DNA from 3 places in the Colwellia sp. MB02u-10 genome. Region 3 is predicted to be linked to each of the others. Evidence: riboswitches for the same ligand, from Rfam matches in the RefSeq annotation. Region 3 holds a riboswitch; each other region holds the start of a gene.
The links. Region 3 has a riboswitch for cyclic di-GMP ahead of H4J59_RS16060 (methyl-accepting chemotaxis protein). Riboswitches for the same ligand answer to the same signal wherever they lie in the genome.
Positions count from the first base shown of each region.

Region 1 (7,909 bases), on a different contig from region 3:
AAATACGCTCCAAACCCATACCAGTATCTATTGACGGCTTAGGCAAGTTATCCATGGTACCGTCGGCTTGACGGTTATATTGCATGAAAACTAAATTCCAAATTTCGATAAAGCGATCGCCATCTTCATCTGCAGAACCTGGAGGACCACCAAAAATATCTTCTCCGTGATCATAAAAAATTTCTGAACAAGGCCCACATGGGCCGGTATCACCCATTGACCAAAAATTGTCAGACTCATAGGGTGTATCAACTGATTTATCACCAATACGAATAATTTTCTCTGCTGGCACACCAATAACCGTTAACCAATAGTCGTATGCTTCAACATCACTTTCATAAACAGTTACTAGCAATTTTTCTTTTGGTAATCCTAATACTGAGGTTAAAAATTCCCAAGAATAATTTATCGCTTCTTCTTTGAAATAATCACCAAAGCTAAAGTTACCCATCATTTCAAAAAAAGTATGATGACGTGCAGTGTAACCGACATTTTCTAGATCATTATGCTTACCACCGGCACGAACACAGCGCTGTGCTGACGTGGCTCGGGTATAACTGCGAATATCATCGCCAAGAAATACATCTTTAAATGGCACCATGCCAGCATTAGTGAATAATAAAGTCGCATCGTTACCAGGAACAAGCGAGCTACTCGCAATAATTTGATGCTGCTTAGATGCATAAAAGTCTAAAAATGCCTGACGCAATTGGGCACTAGTTTCAATCATTTAAATTTCCTAATTTTCGAAGAATATATCTGTTTAAGCGTTTAATAGTGTCATGGTTTAATCTGCTGAGAAACCACCTTGTTGCATAAAGCGCACTCTTTTGGCTTTATCTTTTTGATCTGTTATTAGGGACGCACCAATGTGCTTATTATACGCAAGCTCTGCTTGAAGATACCAATCTATTTAATCATTACTTGGTGATTTATCTACAAATTGACCATTAGCACCTTTTCTGCCAAGTCACGTTCATATAGCGCTAACGTTATCCTCAAGCCAATGGGCGGTTAAAATAACTCACCAAAACAACCTTTATTTAGATAATATTTTGTAATGAACTAGTTTAAAAATAGCCTTGTTTCAGAAAAATCATAAGCTAAAAAGCTGAATTTTTACCTACGTTTTCCTGTCAGACAGCAGATCAGGGGCTGTATTGAAAGGGCATGATTTAATCCAATTTTTTATTGGCAAATATTTCACTGAAAATAAACGGGTAAACAACAGAACTTATGTCCGAGTTCAATCAGTAAAAAGTAAAAATCATCAATGATGACTAACCTTACCTAACGCCAATAAATTTACATTATATTAATAAGTTTTACATCTAGTTAATAATCACGCAAAATAAAGCATAATAAACGTGCAGCAATTTACATAATGAATGAGCCAACATTGAGCGACATTCAGTCAAAAATAAGAGCTAAGTGCTAGCGATTAATAAAAATAAGGACATGTATGAAGGAACAAATTAAAAACATGCGTTTAATATTGGTTATTTTATTTAGCTTACTATTTTTACAAGCATGTGGTGGTTCAAATGATACAACACCAACATTCACCATTAGCTCATCAGTTTCATCGGTCGCATTTACCCATGAATTTTCACAAGCACAAAACCATACCATTGCCCTTGATGTTACCTTTGATGGTGATGGCTTATTACTCGGCTTCGCGCCAACCGCAGCGCCTGTAAGCTGGTTAAATTATCGCATTGCCAATCTAACCGCAACGTCTGCCACTATTCATATTGATGTAGTTAACGCTGATAGAATTCCAACAGACCTTTACGGTACAACCCTAAGATTATCCAGTGGCGATACAGCAACAACAAACTTAGCCCATGCCGATATTAATGTTTCATTGCTGATTTGGCAGGCCCTTACCTACGATGATACTTACGGTGTTGGCGCCATTGCCTCGAAAAAAATTGCACTGAGCTCAAGCGCAGATAATTTAACCTTAGCAAGTTCAGTGCCTTGGCTCAGCCTTGAAAAAAGTTTTATTAATGGTGTAACAACCATTACCGCCACCCCTGATGTTAGTCAATTTAGTACCGCAGGATTTTATCCCGCGACCATAGCTATCACCAGCCCGCTAGGCACAACAGAGTATCCTGTTGAATTGAGCTTAGACAAGATTCATTTATTTGCTGACAGAGCAACCGTTGCCCTAGCAAAAACCGCTAATATTAGTAACAGCCAAACTAGGCTTAACATTAATTCAAATAGTATTTTGCCTTGGGGCTGGCAAGCAACGACCGAAGCAGCGTGGTTAACCCTAACGCCTAACGCCGACACTAATGAATTAACACTGGTTGCCGACAGCACGGCCTTAGCGAATAACGCAACCACGATCGCCGAGATCACCCTAAGTGGCAATGAACAAACCACAGCTACTGCAGAAACTATTCAAGTGAGTTTTTATAAATCTGACTTACCCAGTGAAAATAACTCACTCAATATTGTCGCTAATGCTGATGGTGTAGTAACTAATCCTTTACTGCCACAGTATTATGTTGCCACCAACAATGAGCTACGCAGCTATCACCTTTATACTAATGAATTATTATCAACAACCGTTATAGCGCCAGCAGATACTTTACTAGAACAGCTAATTATTCATCCTGACGCGAGCATGATGTTAGCAAAAGCGCTCGAAACTACCGTCATTGATGAAAACACTAGTGAAATCAGCATACATAGATATCAAATCAACCTCAGTGACATGAGCGTTGTTGAGTTAACTGATGTTGATATAACCAACGAACCGATAAAATTTATTCGCCTTAATGGTCGCTATTTTGTGGCAACCAGCATTTTAGAATTTGCCGACGAAAACCTAATGCGTGTTGGCTTCGACGGTCCTAACGCCTTTTTTGTCCGAGCCTTTAATGTTGCCGAACAAAATCAAAGCCTATTCGCCTTAGACGTAAGCACTAGCGATGATTTAATGTCGATAAAGCGCTTAAATGTCAAGGTGAATGATTTTGGCCGCAACCCCATCACCACAAAAATAAGCCACAGTTATCGACCTGAACTATTAGGTGAAAACCAGAAAATTAACGACTTCTATGTTACCGCTGATGAGCAAAACATTTACACGATTAGCCCAACAAGTGAATGGATAAGTTTTGATGGTACAACCTTTATCGACAATGGCGTGTTAAATAGCAATGCAGCCATTACTAATTTAGCGCTTGCGCATAGTGCTAATGATCGCCCTCACTATGTGAGATTTGACTCGGAAGTTGGTTTTAAAATCGATGTTTATAACGAGCAACAAACCATCGCTAACACTATTGAGCTAGGTGCAAATCAACCCACCAAAATGTTAATTGCCAATGGTGATAACCGTGCAGTGTTAACATCAACCAGTGCAGGCAGCATAGATGTTATCACTTTAAGCCAAATTTCAAGCTCGGTTGAAACACTCGCCTTTAATACAACTTTTGGCGACAGCGCCATAGCAAAAAAAACACTGACATTGTCAAATATCGCTGCAAATTGGCAAGCAACGGCCAGTGCACCTTGGCTGATACTAACACCGCAAAGTGATGACAATGGCGAGAGAATATTAATTGATATTGATACTAATTTAATTACCGGTTGGGGCTTAATGACCGCCAGTATCTCGATATACGACCCCGCTAGTGACAGCACAAAAGTGATTACGGTTGATCTGGCTATTGATGCCATAAGGTTAAGTAGTAACTACCCGTCACTGGCTTTTAATAGTTTAGCCACCGAGCAAACACTCGTACATACCCTTGATATTTTAACCAACAGCGAAACTAATATCGCTTGGCAAGCCAGTACTGACGTTAGCTGGTTATCTTTATCAACTGACAGCACCAACAACACACTGACCATCACAGGCACACCCGCCAATATAGCCACTGACGGTGTTCATAGCGCGGTAATAACCTTATCACCAACTACCGCTGACACCGCGTTATTAGGCCGAATTAACGTCACCTTCAATAAAGGTGTTAATGATGCCAATGACCTTGATATCAGTAATATCAGCTTCAATACCTCAGGCCTGGTGTTAGACCCAATGCGGCCTTACGTTTATATTGCTCAAGGCGATAAACTTAGTACTTATCACGTTATTTCTGGCGCGTTAATTAACACCACAAGGTCACCATTAGTCGATGTCGATTTAACCAACTTAGTGATCCACCCTGACGGTTCAATGTTGTTATCATCAAATAGCGAAACTTATTTAGATGAAAACGAGCTTGAACAAACGCGGATTAATCATTATCAATTTGACTTAAACAACTATCAGTTTAGCCAAATAAATAGTGACAAGATCACCATAGAATACCGCCCTCTGATGATAAAGATAATCGCTGGAATACCCCTTGTTATCACACAAACACTGGAATACGCCGACCTAAATTTAACGCGCCAATATTGGCTTCAAAACAATGCCTATGTCGTTTCAAGTATTGGCCAAGCCAATAGTGCAGATATATTTATGGCCTACAAGCAAGCAAGCACCTCACTTGAGCGCTTTGCCCTAAGTTATAACGCTTATGCCAGTGAAACGATATCAGTGATAAATGAGCCCACCTATATCAATGCAGCCTTTACTAACTTATCGAGCTTTGCCATGAGTGATAACGGTGAGACGATTTATAGCGCTAATAGCAGCAGCGAATGGGCAAGTTTTGACGGCACTATCTACACTGACAACGGCCAACTTCAAGGCAATGCTAATGTGCAAACCTTTAACAGCATCACAGATAGCGGTAAAAACAGTTACTTCTATCGCTTTGATCCAACCTTAGGTATCACTTATAGTAAATATAACGCGGCTCAAGTTGAGCTTTGGTCAGAGGTTATAGCGGATGCTAGTGCTAGCGCTGAAAGTTACTTATTGCCAGCTTACCAACGTATGCTGATTTATGATGCAGAGACATCAACCTTAAAGTTACGCTCTCATCCTTAGTGGTAAGCTAAAATAGAGTACTTGCTTTTATTGACCACATAAGTTGATAAGCAATAAATGAAAAAATAAAAAACCGCATTTATGCGGTTTTTTATTTTTTAGAAAATTGAGCTTAAAAAAGTTTTTTCTTCGTTTGTTAATTCAACACAAACATTAATATCACTATCACTTTTGTCTTTTAAGTTAATTTCATCCACCAGTATTTTTATTATGGTGATGCAAGGTTCTAAGGTCATTAAATGATTAGTATTGTCTCTTTTGAGTAAATTGTCTCTTTTGAGTAAGTTATCTCTTCTGAGTAAACTTTTGATTAATAACACGTTGAGTTCAAGACTATTATTTTTTTCCCGTGGTGTTATTAAGACCAACTCATTCATAACCCTTTCTATTGCTGCATTATACATAAGAAAAATATTTAATAGTTGGGAACAAATAGCCTTGCATTTTTATGTGACTAAATTGGGAGAGAAAACTGGCTTGTTCTACTGATTCCACTCCCTCTACCACCACTTGGTGCTTATTACTTAGAAAAATGAGTAAACTTTTTAAAAATAAAACATCTGATGCCATTAGTCCCCAAAAAAGTTCTTTTGATACTTTAATGGTACTGAAAGCAATTTTTTTAGACAGTAGAATATCAAAATTTGATTGATTTCTTCCAAAATCATCAAGCCATAAGCTGACATTTGGACGCTTATTTATCTTATCAAGCATCGCTAACTCTAAGTAACCAAATTGTTGTATGTCGTGTTCTAATATCTCAATAGCAAGATGTTGTTCTTTATTATTATCCAAAATAGGAAAGCATTCATCAAAGTTTTTTATCACCTGTATCGGTGTATTTAAACTAATGGTGTAACTCCTATATTTTGAATCATTAATTAAAGCATTTAAAATTAATTTAAATAATTTTAAATGCTCACCCTCGGTTAAATATCGGAAAAACACATCAGCTGGAATATTATTAGCCTGACTGGTGATACTACAGAGCAACTCGGCATGATTGCATTGTTCTAATGTTGTCATAATTAATTCTGTACGGGGCTGAATAATCACCTTGCCCCAAACACAACAATCAAACGTAATTAATTGAAGCTTATCCATAAGTTGAATTCCTAATATGCTCGCCTTCATGAACAACTGAGCTTAATAAATAGCCAAACCCTCTAATATTTTCTATTGTTAAGTTAGTGTGTCTAAGGTTGATTCTCATTTCAGATATGGTCACCGCTAAATTATTTTTAACGACTAATTGATCAGGCCAGCCATAGTCATGTAAAAATTTGACACTGAGTGGAATATCTTTAAACCTTATAAATGCACAAAGTAATCTAAATGCTCTCTTTGAAAGCTTAGCTCTTTCACCTTTAAAGCTAACTATTTGATTATTATAATCAAATGAGAATTCAGGAGAAAAGTCTGATAAGTTAGGACATTTACATTTTGAGCAATAATCACTACATGCCTTATCTGCATTATCTGCATTATACAAATTTGTTAATTCCATTATTTCCTCTAGCGTATTTTAAAATTTAAAAATACTAATTCCTAATTACTAAATTAAATCATCATTGATTTAAAGGATTCGTTCTAATTCGGTGAGATATGATATTTGCTTCTATGCTATAACCCGATAAATATAATGGATTAAATTTTAAACCTATTGAAAAGTAGTACCTTTTATATCTATAACTTTAGTGGTGTCAAAATAATGACGTCAACAGTTTTCATGAGTAAAGTGAAATGCGTTAACTTTTTTAACTTTATTTAAGCTATAAAGGCCAACTTTAGCCCTATTTAATTAACGCTTAGATACCGCTATTATTTAAATAAATATAAAATTCAGGCAAAAAAATGGTCTTCGTAAGGAAGACCATTGGTAAACAGGCTCAGGAGGACAAGAAGTGTTGATTCACTTCTGGCAACTGGCTACCATCTTACAGGCCCTTTAGCTTTGCGTCCCTAGATTTCTCTGGGTTTGCGATTAGTTAATTTTATAAATATTGCGATAAGATCACATCATAAAAATGTACAATACTATTGTGTCACATTTACCGACTTGAATGTAAGTCAAAGATAATTATAAATTTTATAATTATCTTTGACTCTGAGTCGCCTATAAACCTAGTAACATTTACCTTACATTGTTTTAACTTAATTACCCAGCCGCTAGTATATTTCTCTGACATTAACTTCGCCTGCCTGTCATTATCTATTGCTTGAAATATTTTTAAGATAAGCGCTTATTTTTCTGATATAACGCTTTTTTTGTTAATCCTTTCTCTTGTCTATTTTATGAGTTTACCAGCACTAACGGTTTGATAACGACACTATAAGCTGAGCTGTACAATATAAGTTTTTAAACTGTCTAAATATCCTTAATAAGTAGCTAGCGTTAACTTACCCCCTATTGTTCAGAACTGATTACCTACCACCAGACAAATACGGGGGATACATATTATTATAAAATTTATAATAATATGTATCCCCCGTATTTGTGATATCGTTGGCTTAGTAAATATCGCAAAGCTTAATTATTGATCAGCACAAGACAAATGACATAAGTCATTATCAGATAATCGCTTTTTACCGCGGTTATATAATTTCGTTGTAATATTTATAAAGTGAATAAATCGCAAACCTAGGGAAACCTAGGGACGCAAAGCTAAAGGGCCTGTAAAATGGTAGCCAGTTGCCGAGAGTGAATAAACACTTTTGTTTCCTGAGCTATTTTTTTATCTATGGTCTTCTTTATGAGGGCCATTTTTTTTGCCTGAATTTTGTAAAATTCGTTAAAGATAAAAATGTAGCAGGAATTATTTGATTCATATGAAAAATTATTTACAAGGTGTTATTGCACTATTACTTTGCACTTATTCCATTAACAGCTTTGCTGGCTTCTCGGTTACCCGAACAAGTTTTGGTGTCAACCTTGACCAACCTGTG
Region 1 covers NZ_JACGVK010000111.1:63,746-71,654, reverse strand. Annotated here, with positions in the region: gene alaS (alanine--tRNA ligase) at 1-730, opposite strand, end outside; gene H4J59_RS07645 (hypothetical protein) at 1,463-4,963, shown strand; gene H4J59_RS07640 (hypothetical protein) at 5,062-5,340, opposite strand; gene H4J59_RS07635 (EAL domain-containing protein) at 5,360-6,067, opposite strand; gene H4J59_RS07630 (helix-turn-helix domain-containing protein) at 6,060-6,470, opposite strand; cyclic di-GMP riboswitch class I at 6,881-6,956, opposite strand; cyclic di-GMP riboswitch class I at 7,588-7,663, shown strand; gene H4J59_RS07625 (molecular chaperone) at 7,793-7,909, shown strand, end outside.
Region 1: linked by a shared signal. The riboswitch ahead of H4J59_RS07630 (helix-turn-helix domain-containing protein) and the one ahead of H4J59_RS16060 (methyl-accepting chemotaxis protein) in region 3 are both predicted to bind cyclic di-GMP.

Region 2 (7,909 bases), on a different contig from region 3:
TTTCACGCTAAAATTTCCCTTTGCAGTGACATAAAAACCTGTGCTGCTTTCATATAAAAGAGATGCTATAACGGCAAAAATATAAATGTCTGCCAAGGTGGGTGGAAACAATATAATTGCCAAGGGAATACCAAAATATCCTGTGTTTCCTGTTCCTGCACTGAATGCTAAAATATTTCCCGTGGGATTATCCCAGGATTCCCCCCAAATAAAAAGTGAAGAAAAAGCTAAGACAGAACAAAAAACGTACAAAAATATCGGTAAAATTGCAACTGAAAAATCAATTTTTACAGTGATGACTGCTGAAAAAACTACAATAGGACCCAAAATATAAATGAGCAAAGCGGCTATTGATTCTCTTTGAACATGTAAAAATTTTGAAGATAAAAAACCTAATATTACGTTTATATACAGTGGAAATATTTTAATTAATATAATGAAAAAAAGTGTCATTAATTATCCTAAAGAAAAAGTAATTTGTATTTGTTCATACACCACCAATGAATGTTTGCTTATAAAAGATTATTACATTGCAAAAACACTGGATAGGGAAATATGGGGTGCGGATAAAAATATGACTATAATTCAACGCTTTATGATGCGAAATGCATTTAGCTCGTAATTTAAAACCAATCAACTAGCTGCATAAGAAACGCGATTATTTTTATGTTTATTTTTATTTTAATTTTTATTTTTATTATAAACTCTAAAAGCAATAGATAAGACTGATTTGGAAAGTCTGAGAGAAAGTAAACCAAAATAAATAAATTACACCGCTCGATTTAGAACACCTTAACTTGCTTTTTGCGATAGCTCCATAGATATATTGTGCTAATGTCAGCTACAACTGGAGATAGTTAGCATAATTTTGATGAGTTTATAATCAAAAATCTCGACTGCTCTGTGGCATAAGTGACGGTTAAGCCAAATCCTCCAAGTAATTGCCATTTGGCCTTAATAATTATTTATTGCTAACGACTTTTCAGTTCGCATTGAAGACATTAGCATAGTTAGTCTTAATGGTAATTATTCTCAACAAAAAGTGAAAATAATTAAAAAATAGTCTTGTAGGAGAGATATTAAATGAAGTCCTGGTTAAAACAAATCTCTTTTATTATCATCGTTTATCTCATCACAAGTTTTGCTGTAGATACGTGGAGAACGAGGGGGATTGATCGACAATCGCTGCCCGATCTACAAGGAAAGACAATCTATAATACAACCATTAATTTAAAGGAGCTAAGTTTTGAACAACCCATTTTAGTGTACTTTTGGGGGACTTGGTGTCCAGTTTGTTCCTTTGTTAGCCCTTCTATAGATACTATTTCACAGCATTACCCTGTTTACAGTATTGCCATGCAATCTGGTGATAATAAGACACTAAAAACATATATGAAAATAGAAAGTTATCAATTTAATGTCATTAACGACGATAATAATCGCATAGCAAACTCGTTAGGTGTACAAGTTACTCCATTAGTAATGGTGATTGACCAAGGTGAACTCGTTCACTTCACAACAGGTTATGTGAGTTTATTTGGTTTATGGTGGCGCATTGCTTTTTAAAGATCTCAGGGCGTTAAGCGGAAGGTAGCAGCTATAATGTCGGGATAACGTAGCGATAAATTTTCTAATGCTTTGTTTTTTATGCGAGATAGAATATGTACTTTATCCTAATGTGATAATTTGTCAGTCATGAACGTTAAACGCTAAGGGAAATATCGATGGTCATAAATCAAAGACCTGATCCCGCAGGTTTATTGGCGATGACAGACAATCCCTGAAATTTCGGGACTGTCGCAAAAACAACATACTGAATAGGACCTCTTTAGTAGCGCTGACTAAATGAGGGGTAGATTATCTCGTTACTGCTTTGCTTATTAGCGCTGTAAACAGTGATAGTCGAATCCTTTAAATCACATCTATTAATTGTCCTATGTTGGCCAAACAAAGGGAGCGGGCTTGGTGGAAGTCGTTCCTGATACGGCTGTTTTCTGAGAGAGTATCCCCCTGATTACTTTCCCCGTTGCTTTATGCTTACTACAAAATGTTTTTAGGTATAAAATTTCAACTCTACTACGTGCCCAAGGGGTTGTACGAAGAAATTTCAAACTTGATTTAAGACGTGGTTTATTAGTGAAACAACGAATATTAAGTAATTCACCCATCTTATCCCAACCAACTTCCTTCTCCAGCTCAGTTAGAATTTGTTCAAGTTTAATGCCGTGTAGAGGCTCATTACTGTTATTCATAGACCACCTAAAATCAAAAATAGCATTGTAACAAGTTTCCTAAATATTGACAGACTTATGCGTTTTACTCAGGTAAAGCTATACAAAATGCCTATCTATGATTTTTTTAAGTTTGGCCGACGCAAAAAGTCTAATCTGGACTGCAATATCAACTCAATTATTAATCTCTCAAATGTGCTAGAAGTTAGCGTTTCAGAAAACTTGCCAAAAGCAGCTTTGAGCGAAAAGGAACACCGCTAGGCTATAGGCCAAACATATGTCTCGAACAAATAAGCCGCTAATAGAATTCCAACCAGATTGATTGCAAGAGCCAAAAAAATTCTCCACAGCGTCCAGTACTTAGGTGAGTCAATTTGTGTTCCGGATGGCTCGGGAGGATTTTTATTGACGGCGACTACTTGCAGAGGCACATCTAAAGCCTGCAGCAATTCATCTCGCTTTTTTTCGGTGTACCTACAATTCGCGCCTGTAATTCTGTAATTTGCGACATAGCCAGGAATGTATGCTGAAAAGTAAATGCCGAGAATCAAGACGTAATATTTCGCCTTATGCCAGCTACTAGCCCAAAAACCTTCAGGTTCGGGATAAGACAAAACCAATAAGAAGCTCGCTGCAACTACATGAAGTAATATCCAGGGTATTAATACAACATATTTTAAACGCTTAATGTTTCTAACAGCAAGCTCGTCAACCCATTCCTCACTTTGGACTTTTGCCTCGTAAGCGATCCTTTGTCTGGTTTGAGCTTGCTCTTGGCATAAATCTGGATTTTGACGGATATAGTCTGCGCAGCCACGTCCATAGGATTTTCGCATCTCTTTGTCTTCAAAAGGGACATAAGCCCTAGAGATGACTTCGCCATTATCATTAAAGACAAAATGCACTTTCGGTTCCGCTCTATAAGTGAAGGTAAATCCTTTTGTTTCATGACGAATGAAAAAAGATGTGTGGCAGGCTTCATCAACTCCAGCGCCGTAAGCCGTATCGAGCATATACTGCGACGTAGCACCCTCGATATATTCTTGGGCGATTCGGGCAAGAAAACCATCAATTATCAACTGCCTTACCTGGGCATGATAATTATGGCTAGGCCTACAGCTATATGTAAGGCTACCATCTTCGTTTAGAACATAATCATATTGGGCAACGTCATAATCTATATTATGGCCCCAGCCATATGCGTACTGTAGCTGTTGTTGCACGGCATCATAATGCCGACGGTCTCGCTCGTTCAATATGCTGCGACGGCAAGCAGGACAGTGATCCCATAGGTTGCCTGAATAGTTGCAAAAGTATGAATCATAGCAACGTTCGCAGTTTCTCATGTGGGACAAAGATATGCTCAACTTTGTTATTATAGAATTATTTAGCGCTGATTATAACGCAACGGTAAGCACCAGACATCCAATTTCTTGTCAGAGCTATTGTGCCTTAATCTGCAAATTAACGACAAAGCCGCTGCGGGTTTTTCTGCCAACACTCAAAAGGTCCCAGGCGTGTTACATGCCGTATTCTTCTCCGGCAAATAACCAGCTGTATTCGCTGCGCGTCCCCGTCGTATTCAAACCTATTTCGTCAACGAGTCAAAGCAGAAACGAAAACGCCCCAGAAACTCTGTTTTTTTGATCTTTTTTTAGCTTCTACAACTATGATAACTGATTGATAAACCGGACCAGACACAGGTTAAATGACAGTTTATTTTGGCCGCATTTATTGCTTCGTTGTCATTTTACTGACCACTAACATATCAACATGATCAATCATCCGCTCAACCTCTTTTGTGAAATTGAACCATGGCTAACAATCTATTCTCTAATTTTTTCTTTCTATAATCGCTAGAGCCACTACTTTTAATGACGTGTATAAATTACCTTGATTTTATCTTACCTTACAGTAGACTCGTGAAATAACTGGCAACTATTAATGAAAATTAATAGACGCAAAGCTACCAGCCTAAGTGCATTGCATAGGGTCGTGGGGTTGCTATTTATATGGATATTTTTACAACCTTTACCGTGATTTATTAATTACATCATTTATTAGAGGTTGTGAATGTTTTTCTCAAATAAGTATTTTATTCAATTCGTTGTTATTTTGTTCCTAAGTGCTTGTGGCGGAGGTGATAGTAGCGATACAGTATCAAATCCATCACCAGTAACAACAACCTCTGTAGCCACGTCACCTGTAACGACTTCATGCGTCAACCCTCATTCTGCTGACTACCCTGAATCATATAAAGGTAAACTTGAAACCCCATCCCCCAGAGGTAAACTTTCTAGTCATATAGTGAGAGGTATTAGTTTTAAAGACTACTCCCCTAGTTGGATTTATGATGGCCTATCCCAGTCTGCTCGCGATAATTGTTCCAGAGATGAATATGTAAAGCTGATGTATCTTGAAGCATTACAAGCAATGAATGCTTCTGGTGCACAAAGGGTTTGGGTTTACAATTATGGTCAGTGGAACGATAGCCAAGAACCATGGGTAGTCGCCGAAGCTAATTATCATACGCCTAAAAAATATATAGAATATATTGTCGAGCAAGCACGTTTGCTCAACATTGATATTTATTTTTCTTGGCAGTTTACTCAAAACAATGTCGATGGCGATATTATTGTTGAGCAAGGTGAGAAACTCACCTTGGACAAGCTTAAAATCATATTGGATGCACATCAAAACAATATGATTATTCAGGCAAAACATGCCCAGAAAATAGCTATAAAAGGTATTTCTGCTGACTGGAACGCGATGTGGATCACCTTGCATACCGACGAATTAAAAGAATATTATATTGAGCGATTTGCCGAAATTATCGATGATATCAGAGCCAATTTTGACGGTGAGATTACTTGGGGGCAAATAGGGACTGTAATTAATGATCAACGAATATTTTCCAGAGTAGATAGTATTTTAATCAATGCGTTACAGTGCTGCGGAAATCAATTTAACGCCGAAGAAGATGCCAAGCTAACAACGGAACTGATCAAGCAGAAAACCTTTGAATCACTGACCAATCAGCATATGCAAATATATTGTGGTGATATTAACCAACCATGCTGGCACGGTACGTCAAATATAGAATTACCGATAACACTTATTATTCAAGTGCAAAGTCGTGAAGACTTTTTTCTCAATGGTTGGAAAGAAGATGGTTTCTGTACTCCAGGAAGTTTAGAAGACGGGACTGAAGTTAGTTGTATTCAAGAGAGTTTTGTCACTGACTTTTCTGTGCAATCAGTGGGCATAGAAGGCATTATGCAAGCGATCGAAGAGCAAGATACCTTTATGATTAACAGCGTCGACATTCATACCGGTTATTGGCTTTCACCCACGTTAACCCCCAATTTTGAAGGTTTCCCTAATATCTCTCAATCTATCCGCGGTAAACCGGCAGAGGATATTGTTAAGTATTGGTATACCGGACAAGAATAATTCACCTCATGTTAAAGTAATGGCCGGTAAATTTACCGCTCATTACTGCTAAATCCACCATGAGCTACAAATACATAAAAATCATCTTTTGATTATTCTTAGTTATTTTATCAGGCTAAATAAAACGAATTATCCATCATGCGCTTAACTTCACCTTTGGCACTTAGCCATTAATAGTGGTTGAATTGCCATTTTTATAAATATGACATCTTTATAGCAATAAATTTATAACCTCTGCTTAATATCAAAGTAAACATTAGCCATGATACGTTAAATAACAAAACCAAGCGTTTTGTGGCATTAGTAAATATTGTATAGCAAGAGCCAAGCTCATTTTATGTCTGAAAACCACACTAGTGAGGTCTATAACATACACTCGACTCATGGTGTTTATAAACTAACTCGATAAAACGCTAGGTCAAAAAAACCTCTAATATGGTTAAGGTATTTTGCGTTATCCAAAATAAAAAACTTAATAGAAGGCAAGTGGCAAAGTACACAGCACGTTTTACATCGCAGAAAATTGTGCCATGGGTGCCGACTGATGTAATTTGGCCCGCGCATTTATGTTTACAGTTGGGTGTGTGCAATCAATGAAATGCCACACAGGGGAGTACCCCACCGGAGTGGCAACACAAGACGAGGGCCGTCAACGTGGATTGATCGTGCCAGAAAAAGTCGTTCGGGTGGAGAAATTTCATGATCGTACTATTCATACCCTCAAAGAGATTTTATCAGCCAGTGATTTTACCCATACCAGCCAACTGCAGCCCAGTCATTTTATCAGGATTTGAATTCTGTTGAGATCAGTACTATCAGGGATTTTTTTCCGTTTTTAAAAAAGAACGAGCTTGACGATGACATGGAAAAAAAGCTGTATGCTAAATGGTGGCGTATGATCAATACCCATAGTTTTAAATAAAATCCACAGCATTGTGATGATACATAATGCTATCTTTTTTTGGGGAGCTTGCCAGCGAGTTATTGACTCTTTGTACTACAAGACTTGGATACAGCGTAGGGTCGGCCAGTACATCACTAATGCAGCTATGATGTTGCACATTTTTTGCCAGCCATAGCCTTATAAGTTCAGAATTTACAGGTAAAAATCGGGAAAGTCCTGGTCGTGGTAGGGCTGAATTTTAGTATCGCGTAGCGGGTAATCAAAGCGAAACCAAAAAATGGCCAGCAGCATAAAAGCGACTGGCCATGACATTAAGTATTCAATGTAACTGCATCATCATCCATTAAAATCGATAATTTACCTTAATGGCTACATCACTAACTGGTTCATCCAACATATAGTTTCTGTATTGGATCCCAACTAACCAGCTTTTTGATACTGCATAACTAGCAGTCACACCAAAATAAATATCTGTATCACTTATCTTAGTCGTCAGTCTTTCGCCTATATCAATTTGACTAGTAATTTTATTATCCCAAAATAAAAATCCTGTTTGACCGGCCACAAACCATTGCTCATATTGGTACAAAGGCACTTCAACGCCCAACGTCCAACCTTCGGCCAAGATAGGCGCGACTGCTTTCACTTGTTCATGATAGGTCTGGGGTACATAGGACTCAGCGTTTAATTCAACATTCGCCTCACCTAAATCTACGTAACCCACTTTAATCGCTATTTTTTCAAGCTGGTAGCCAAACTCCAGTGACCAACTGCTATCAGTATCATCAACATGAGTAATATCAACGTGGTTCTGCCGGACGTTAGCTTGAGATTGTCCAACAGAAACCGCTATACTCATGGGCTCTGCAGCTAGTGTTAAAGCGCTTACGCTCACGCTAACCGATAAAATAACCAGTCTATATATCAGGGTCAATTTAATCGTAAACCTATTCATTATTTTACCCCTTTGTCTTGTTGAGCAGTCTGAGTGGATTGTCGTCTCATTAACAGAGCCGCGAATAATGTCAGTAAACTCCAGATGCCGCTACCACCGCCAGATGAAGTATTGTTCACTTTAACGGCTTTAGGCCCTGTGACTGTCACGGTTAATATGCCATTTGCTTGACTGCCTTGTCCGTCATTAATGGTATAGTTGATGATGTCATCTCCTATAAAATCTCCTGCAGTGTAAGTGAGTCTATTGTTATTTACAGTCACTTGCCCCGACTGAGCCGTCGCAAGTTCAATGCTCAGTGTGTCACCGTCGATATCACTGTCGTTGCTCAGTACATTAATATTAACTGCGGTGCTGCCGTCTATA
Region 2 covers NZ_JACGVK010000112.1:69,304-77,212, reverse strand. Annotated here, with positions in the region: gene H4J59_RS08090 (AEC family transporter) at 1-453, opposite strand, end outside; gene H4J59_RS08085 (protein disulfide oxidoreductase) at 1,084-1,566, shown strand; gene H4J59_RS08080 (VF530 family DNA-binding protein) at 1,935-2,252, opposite strand; gene H4J59_RS08075 (hypothetical protein) at 2,489-3,310, opposite strand; cyclic di-GMP riboswitch class I at 4,155-4,240, shown strand; gene H4J59_RS08070 (hypothetical protein) at 4,305-5,684, shown strand; gene H4J59_RS19810 (glutamate synthase-related protein) at 6,236-6,478, shown strand; gene H4J59_RS08060 (outer membrane beta-barrel protein) at 6,932-7,543, opposite strand; gene H4J59_RS08055 (Ig-like domain-containing protein) at 7,543-7,909, opposite strand, start outside.
Region 2: linked by a shared signal. The riboswitch ahead of H4J59_RS08070 (hypothetical protein) and the one ahead of H4J59_RS16060 (methyl-accepting chemotaxis protein) in region 3 are both predicted to bind cyclic di-GMP.

Region 3 (7,909 bases):
AAGCATTAGAATCTGGTAATGCTAAATCCCATGTATATTAAGGCATGTTACTAAGACCTCTCAGTAATACAACCTGAACAAAAAAAAACAAAAAACATATTTAATTCAGGTAGTTAAGTTAATTTATTTAGTGTTGATTATAATAAATACTGTCTTACTAAGACGCCTTAGTAACACACCTAAAAAATCATACTGACTTCCATATAAAATGGCATCACAGCGTTTACGCTAGTAGTTAATTCATTAGAAAATATAGGGCAAGATTTTTAGCTGGAATGCTAGGAAGGCAGATTCGAGACATTAGCTTTTAAAAAGACTTAACACTTCGGAATAGTTATATCCAAACTCCTATCATGAATACCTGAAGAAATACTTTTTGATAGAAGTGAGTTTCTTACAAAGCTGTGCTATTGCAAAAGCCCATTTTTGAGGGAGAGACACCAACTAGGTCTGAAATAACAAAGGGGCTACATCACCGCTCTTACGCATCCATTCATACGTGCGTAAGAGCGTGCTTCATGTACGTCATGAGGGTAATATTATATTTTGAAAGACCCAACATGGTGATCTAAAGCGAGCGCAAGCTCCTCTAATTGTTTGCTGGTTTTTTCTAACGCATAGCTCGCATTTAAGCCTTCTTTAACAGAGCTGTCAACGGTATCCATATTGACATTAATTTCATTGGCAACACTTGACTGCTGGCCAGTGGCGGTTGCAACTTGCGTATTCACATCCAGTATCATTGATACTTGTTCTGATATATCGTCAAGCATTTCCTGAGCATTTTGCGTTGTTTTAGCGCTGTCGACTGCGAGAGACTTACTACTATCCATCGCAATTACTGCATTTTTTGCTTCATTTTGTAACTGGTCGATCATTGTTTGGATTTCATCGGTAGACGATGCTGTTTTACTCGCAAGACTTCTTACTTCATCGGCCACCACACTAAACCCTCGACCAGCATCCCCTGCTCGAGCGGCCTCAATCGCAGCATTGAGTGCAAGAAGATTAGTTTGCTCTGAAATGCTTCTAATAACGTCCAGTATAGAACCTATAGACTGCGTTTTTTTCGCTAGCGAGGTGATCACCAATGACATATCTGTCATCTCATCGCCAAGATTATTAATCGTCATAATAGATTTTTGTAGCGTTTGTCGCCCACTCTGGATCCCGTTATTCGCTTTTTGTGCTGAATCTACCGCACTAGTGGCATTGTGAGATATGTCATTAATAGTCGCTATCATTTGAGACATAGAGGTTACGACGACTAAAGATTGACCACTTTGCTCTTCACCTCTTGATAGCGCTTGCAAAGATTGACTGCGAATTTCTGTCGCTGAGCGAGCTAAATCTATACCTGTTTGGACTGTTTTAGAAATTATCTTATTGATGTTATTTACAAATATATTAAAATCAGAAGCGATCTTGGCTATCTCATCTGAGCCTTGTACGGGTAATCTAACGGTAAGATCACCATCTCCTTTAGAGATGTCTTGTAATGCTTTTTGCAAGCCCGAAAGTGGCTTAACAAATCTAGCCAATAACAAAACAAGTACGCATACACATATTACAAAGATGACTAGGATTGAGATCAACAGAGTCAACATAATATCCTCAACCGCTTCACTTACTTCTGTGATAGGAATACCTATATCAAAAGCACCAAAGAGCTCACCATCAACATGAACAGGAACCATAATATCGTAGACCCAAACTTGCTGTATTTCTGCATACCATTTCGAAAATTGTGACTTTCCTTTGCTTGCCCCCTCGAGGGTATAACTGTCTTTATAAATCTTACCTAATTTTTGTTTATCGCTATGTGCAATGGCTTTAATGTTTTTATCAATAACCACTGCGTAGGAAATATCTGGCCGTTCTTTGAGAGAGGTCATTAATGCTTGTAAATCATGCAAGGGTTTCGAAGATGTGCGCAACACATACGCAACATTGTTTGCGATTAAAGCAGCCTGCGCTTGGGATTTTTTTAAGATAATATTATCTATCTCTTGATTTGAGATAAAATAGGTCGCGGTTATACTCGTTACTGCGGCTATAGCAAACATGATACAAACTGTAATTAATATCATTTTTTTCATTGTGAATATCCTTGGGAAATCGATAACAATCAAGGTTTAAAATCAAACTGATCCTAAAACATTTAACCATGGTGTGAAGAAAATTTTAACAGAGGGACTGACTTAAGCTGAACTATATAGCGCGGGTTAATTTGTCACTAACCACAGCATGATTTGGCGTTGACACTAGTAAGATAAAAAACACAAGGGCATGATATTTTATACAATGAAATGGCATATATTGTTGGTTCCAGAATAATTTGAATAATGTGGATAATTTGAATTGTCTTGTTCAAGAAACTAGTATTGGCAGGTAGATTTGCCGGTTCAGGTAACTCCGCTGCCATAACGTTAAACGCTTTAGACCGGTAGTTTTTGCGTTTTAAAGTTTTAAAGTTTTAGGTGAAAGTTGCCCTTATTAAAACCATACAGTAAATTAATTCTATTGTTCCTTGCTGGGCAAGTCAATACTATTGGCTTAATACTTGCTGTATGGATATATATAATTGTTTTTGACCGTAAGTTCACTGGCTCTGAACGACTCTTATTTTGATAGGATAGTGCGGGCTGTAATGGTTTAATGAAACTGGAATAATTTATAGCTTAAAATCTTTCCAGTGTTAGTTGACCATTACAAACCTCATGTTAAATTTTAGCCTTCAGTTGACCTAAAGAGCGGCCGATAGCTAGCTTGCGCTTAACGCGTATAATGGTCAGCTACCCATTTTAGCTAATATTTGTTCGGCTGTCATAAGTGCAGCCTTGGGTTTGAGGCCTCTACGTTCTTCTCTAAGCTGCTACCCCACTTGCTAGTAGGTGGCCAAATTAACTATGCCACTTCACAACTCAAATAAAACATCACTACGGATTATATATTTAACTCCCTCACTAATCGGCACTGAACTGTGTATGTAACTTAAAGGATGCATGCCATGCGGAAAGCACAATATACTGCCGGCAGGGGTTCGAATATCAACATGACTAACCTTACCCCCCGCTGTTGTCGGTTTAGTAGGATCATCCGCATTGACCATAAAACGTGTTTCACCACCTTCGAAGCCTTCACTTAATAGTATTAAAAAGCTCATTTGGCTATAACGGTCAGGATAAGCATTAGCGACTAGTTCATTATTAATAATACGACTACCCGGCCAAGAACCATCAGAATGCGGTTTAAAATAATCCTCAGGGTTATAACGATAAAATCGAAAACGCGCATTGATACCCAAGGCTTTACTGCCAGAAAAAATAGCTTGTCGGTCATCCATTAAATGCGAGATGCGTTGCCAAATAATCCCATCGGTTTGTTCATCAACAATCCAAGTCAAGCTGTCGTTATGTCGAACACTGCGCGGTAAAGAAACCGCAGCATCGGGCAGATAACCTAACGCTTCACTAATCGCGATCAATCGTTCACATTCATCTTTTGCCAAGACATTTAACAACTGAAATGCACCCGGCACTTTATCCAACTCGTGTCGTTTAATATGGCTGACGTCATAATGTTCATCTAAGTGTGCCGCATTGATATGGCGGTTACCCCATGCAGGTAAAGCGGGATGCTCAGCACCAGGCTCTAAAGCAGCGACAAAAAAATCGGCGACTGTATCTGTTTTTGTATTCATTGTTGACTCCATTAAATACTGACTTATTTACTAACTTATTTACTAATAACGCGTACTTGCGCAAACTGACGATGTCCAGCAGTAGTACCATGAAAACCAAAACCACTTTGTTTTGCACCGACCCAAGGCCCAATGCCGCCAGCACCTTGGTTGATGCCTACCATGCCAGCTTCCATTTGTTGCGCAACTTTATCTGCTCCAGCGCCACCAAAAACTACAGCACCTAAGCCGTAAGCACTGGCATTAGCACGTTCAACCGCTTCAGATAATTGCTTAAAACGACTTATGGCAACAACGGGACCAAAGGTTTCATCTTTTTCTAGCTGCATATCGGGTGTGATATTTGTCACGACTGTAGGCTGTATAAAAGGTAGTTCATAATGATGCGTTCCTAATAAGAATGTTGCCCCTTTAACATGAGCATCTTTTAGTTGAGAGAGTACATTTTCATGCTGCTTAGGGTTAACCATAGGTCCAATATTGGCATTGCTTTGATCCCAAGCACCCGCACGATATCGACGAGCTAAAGCGACGACTTTTTGCTCAAACTCATCAGCTATACGTTCATCAACATAAATGCGCTCAGTAGAGGTACACATTTGCCCCGTATTTTCAAAAGAGCTTGCCACCGCAAACTGAACTGCCTCGTCAATATCAGCACTTGCCATTACAATAAGAGGGTCATTACCTCCTAACTCCATGACTAAACGTTTTAGTTCTGATGCCGCACTGGCCATAATATGTTTGCCTGCAACTAATGAGCCGGTAAATGCGACCATATTGATCTCGCTATTAACTAGCGCCTTACCGGTTTCTGCATCACCCTGTGCGATTTGTAACACACCTTCAGGTAACACTTTATTTAACGTTTTAACAAAAAGCTCGGCAACCAGAGGTGTTTCTTCAGACGGCTTTAATACCACACTATTACCAGCAACGAGTGCAGGCAACAACAAGTTATTCGCCATAGCCAAAGGGTAATTCCAAGGAGAGATCACAGCAACAACGCCTAATGATCGATATTGTATCTCAGCATTAGGTCCCATTGATTCAGTCTTTAGCGCTTGCGCTATTTCCTGGGTGAAATAAGCGGCATTTTGAACGGTTCCAGCCACTTCATAACTTGCTCTACGGTAATCTTTACCCATTTCTTTACTGATCAATAATGCTAGCTGATCTTCTATTGCAGTAAGGCACTCATAAGCCTGAACGACTATTTGTTGACGTTCATTAAGCGACAATGCTGCCCAAGATTTTTGCGCCCGCTTCGCACGTAGAACGATAGCCGTAATATCTGCAGGCTCGCAAATAGGTACATCACCCAATGGCGCTCGATTAATGGGGTTGTAGGAGGTAAGTGTTGGCATGAAAGGTTTCCTAAAATTACATTAGCTGTAATCTGTTAATTTTATGTTCTAAATTTTATGTTCTAAATCTGATGTATTAGATTTAGCCATCAAGTTTATCAATTGATAACAAAATAGAAGCACGATGATGTGCTGCGGTTATATCATCGTGCCTCATTATTTTTACGCGGTTTTATACGAGTTCATCTGGCCCAACACGTACAACTAACTTGCCGAAATTTTCACCTTGTAATAAACCAATAAAAGCATTTACTGCGTTCTCAAGGCCTTCAACTCTATGCTCTTTGTACTTTATTTCACCCGCATTTAACCATTTAGACATTTGCTGACTAAATTCAGGATAACAATGACTATAATCATCAAACACAATGAAACCCTGCATTTTAATGCGCTTAGTCAATAGTGTGCCCACTAATAAAGACAATCTGTCCGGTCCACTGGGTAATTCGGTTGCGTTATACTGAGAAATTAGTCCACATACAGGCACGCGCGCACAGCTATTTAATAATGGCATTACAGCGTCAAACACTTTACCGCCAACATTTTCAAAATATACATCAATGCCTGATGGACAAACCGCCGCTAATTGCTCAGCTAAATTTTCACTTTTATGATCTAAACAATAATCAAAACCTAAGGTTTCAACCGCATAGTTACATTTGGTATCGCCACCAGCAATGCCTATCACTTTACAGCCTTTTAATTTGGCAATTTGGCCAACTAGGCTACCTACAGCACCGGTTGCCGCCGCAACAACGACCGTTTCGCCCGCCTTTGGCTGACCAATATCAAGTAAACCCATGTAAGCCGTTAAGCCTGGCATACCTAATACACCTAACGCATGCGAGTGGTTAGCCATGTTGTTATCAAGCTTAAGTAATTCGCTACCATTGATAACGCTATAATCTTGCCAGCCACCAAAAGCGACAACCCAATCACCTTTGTTATAATCGCTATGGCTTGACTCTTCTACTCGACAAACACTACCACCGACCATGACTTCATTTAAAGCAACAGGGTCTGCATAAGATTTAGCATCATTCATTCGCCCGCGCATATAAGGGTCGAGTGAAAGAAAAACAGTACGAAGTAATACTTCGCCGGCTTTAGGTGTTGGTTTTTCGCTATTTACCAGGTTAAAGTTTTCAGCTTTTGGCGCGCCAAAAGGTCTAGATGCCAAAACCATTTGGCGATTTATATCAGTTTTTTGAGTCATGTTCATTCCTATGAAGAAAGCGCTAATGTAAAGAGATTGTGTTGAGAGGTATTAAAAATCCTGCGTGTGAACTTTGTAAAGTAATGCACACGCCACTTATACCTGTCTTAATTATGATGAAGCATTACAATGCTTGAGTTAAAATTTTACGGCTTATTGCTAAGGTAATATCGTCATTTTCGCCCAATGCCGTCATACCATGTTGCTCTAATCGTTCAATCAGTAAGTCGATATCTTTACTACCAAGATCAACGTGGGATAAACGTGTTGGCACTTGCATTGTTTCGAAGAACTCTTCAGTTAAACTAATCGCTTTATCGATACGTGCATTGTCATCACCATCCGTTATCTGCCAAACGCGTGCTGCATATTGTAGTAATTTTTCACGTTTTTGTTCTTTACGTACTTTCATTACCGCAGGCAATACAATAGATAGGGTACGCGCATGGTCGATACCAAAAGCACCGGTAAGTTCATGACCTATCATATGCGTTGACCAATCTTGTGGTACACCTGCTCCTATAAGACCATTTAACGCCATGGTTGCCGACCACATGATATTAGCTCGAACTTCTAGGTCTCCGTTAGTCGCTGGCGCTAACGCTTTTGGTCCTTCTTCAATCAATGTTTGTAATAAACCTTCACTAAAACGGTCTTGTACCTTGCCATTTACGCTGTAAGTTAAGTACTGCTCGATAGTATGAATAAAAGCATCAACAACGCCATTACCTATTTGACGGTCCGATAATGACAAAGTCACACCTGGGTCTAACACAGCAAATAATGGACGAACTAACGGACTAGAGAAAGGTAGTTTATTACCATCACGTGTTACCACAGAGTTACCGTTACTTTCAGAGCCGGTAGCTGGTAGCGTTAATACCGCGCCAATAGGCAATGCTTTTGTGAACGCTTGCTGTTTCGCAAGAATATCCCAAGGGTCATTACCTTCGCTATTACCTTCGTAAAGTGCCGCTGCGGCAATAAATTTAGCGCCATCAACAACTGAACCGCCACCAACAGCGAGTAAATAATCAATGTTCTCTGCTTTAATTATTGTTTGCGCTTGCATCAAAGTGTCATAGGTTGGATTTGGTTCGATACCTGAAAATTCAAACCAAGTATGCTCTGTAAGCGCATCACTGACTTGCTGATATACGCCATTACTTTTAATTGAACCACCACCATAAACCAGCAAAACTCTTGCATCTAGTGGGATCTCATGTGAAATGGCGGCAATTTGCCCTTCACCAAAATGAATACGGGTTGGATTTTGAAAACTGAAATTTAACATTGTTGTATCCTAAAATTTTTCAAGAAAGTAATTTATAAATGCGTTAGTTTAAGCACCAGTTAATGACTCATTAATCAATGCCCCGCTTTTATAAAAACGGCTTATATAAAAACAGCTTATAAAGCGTACACTGGGTAATCGGTATAACCTTTATCAGTGCCGCCATACATGCTTGTTGGGTCAACGTCGTTTAACGACCATTCGTTCTTAATACGCTCTGGTAAGTCAGGGTTAGCGATAAATGGGCGACCAAAACCAAAAATATCACCATTGCCTTCAGTTAAAATTCTTAATGCTTTTTCTGGCGTATATTTACCGGCGTACATCAC
Region 3 covers NZ_JACGVK010000135.1:61,124-69,032, reverse strand. Annotated here, with positions in the region: gene H4J59_RS16060 (methyl-accepting chemotaxis protein) at 540-2,099, opposite strand; cyclic di-GMP riboswitch class I at 2,406-2,502, opposite strand; gene H4J59_RS16055 (2OG-Fe(II) oxygenase) at 2,918-3,703, opposite strand; gene H4J59_RS16050 (aldehyde dehydrogenase) at 3,739-5,070, opposite strand; gene H4J59_RS16045 (NADP-dependent oxidoreductase) at 5,243-6,286, opposite strand; gene H4J59_RS16040 (iron-containing alcohol dehydrogenase) at 6,411-7,580, opposite strand; gene H4J59_RS16035 (alkene reductase) at 7,697-7,909, opposite strand, start outside.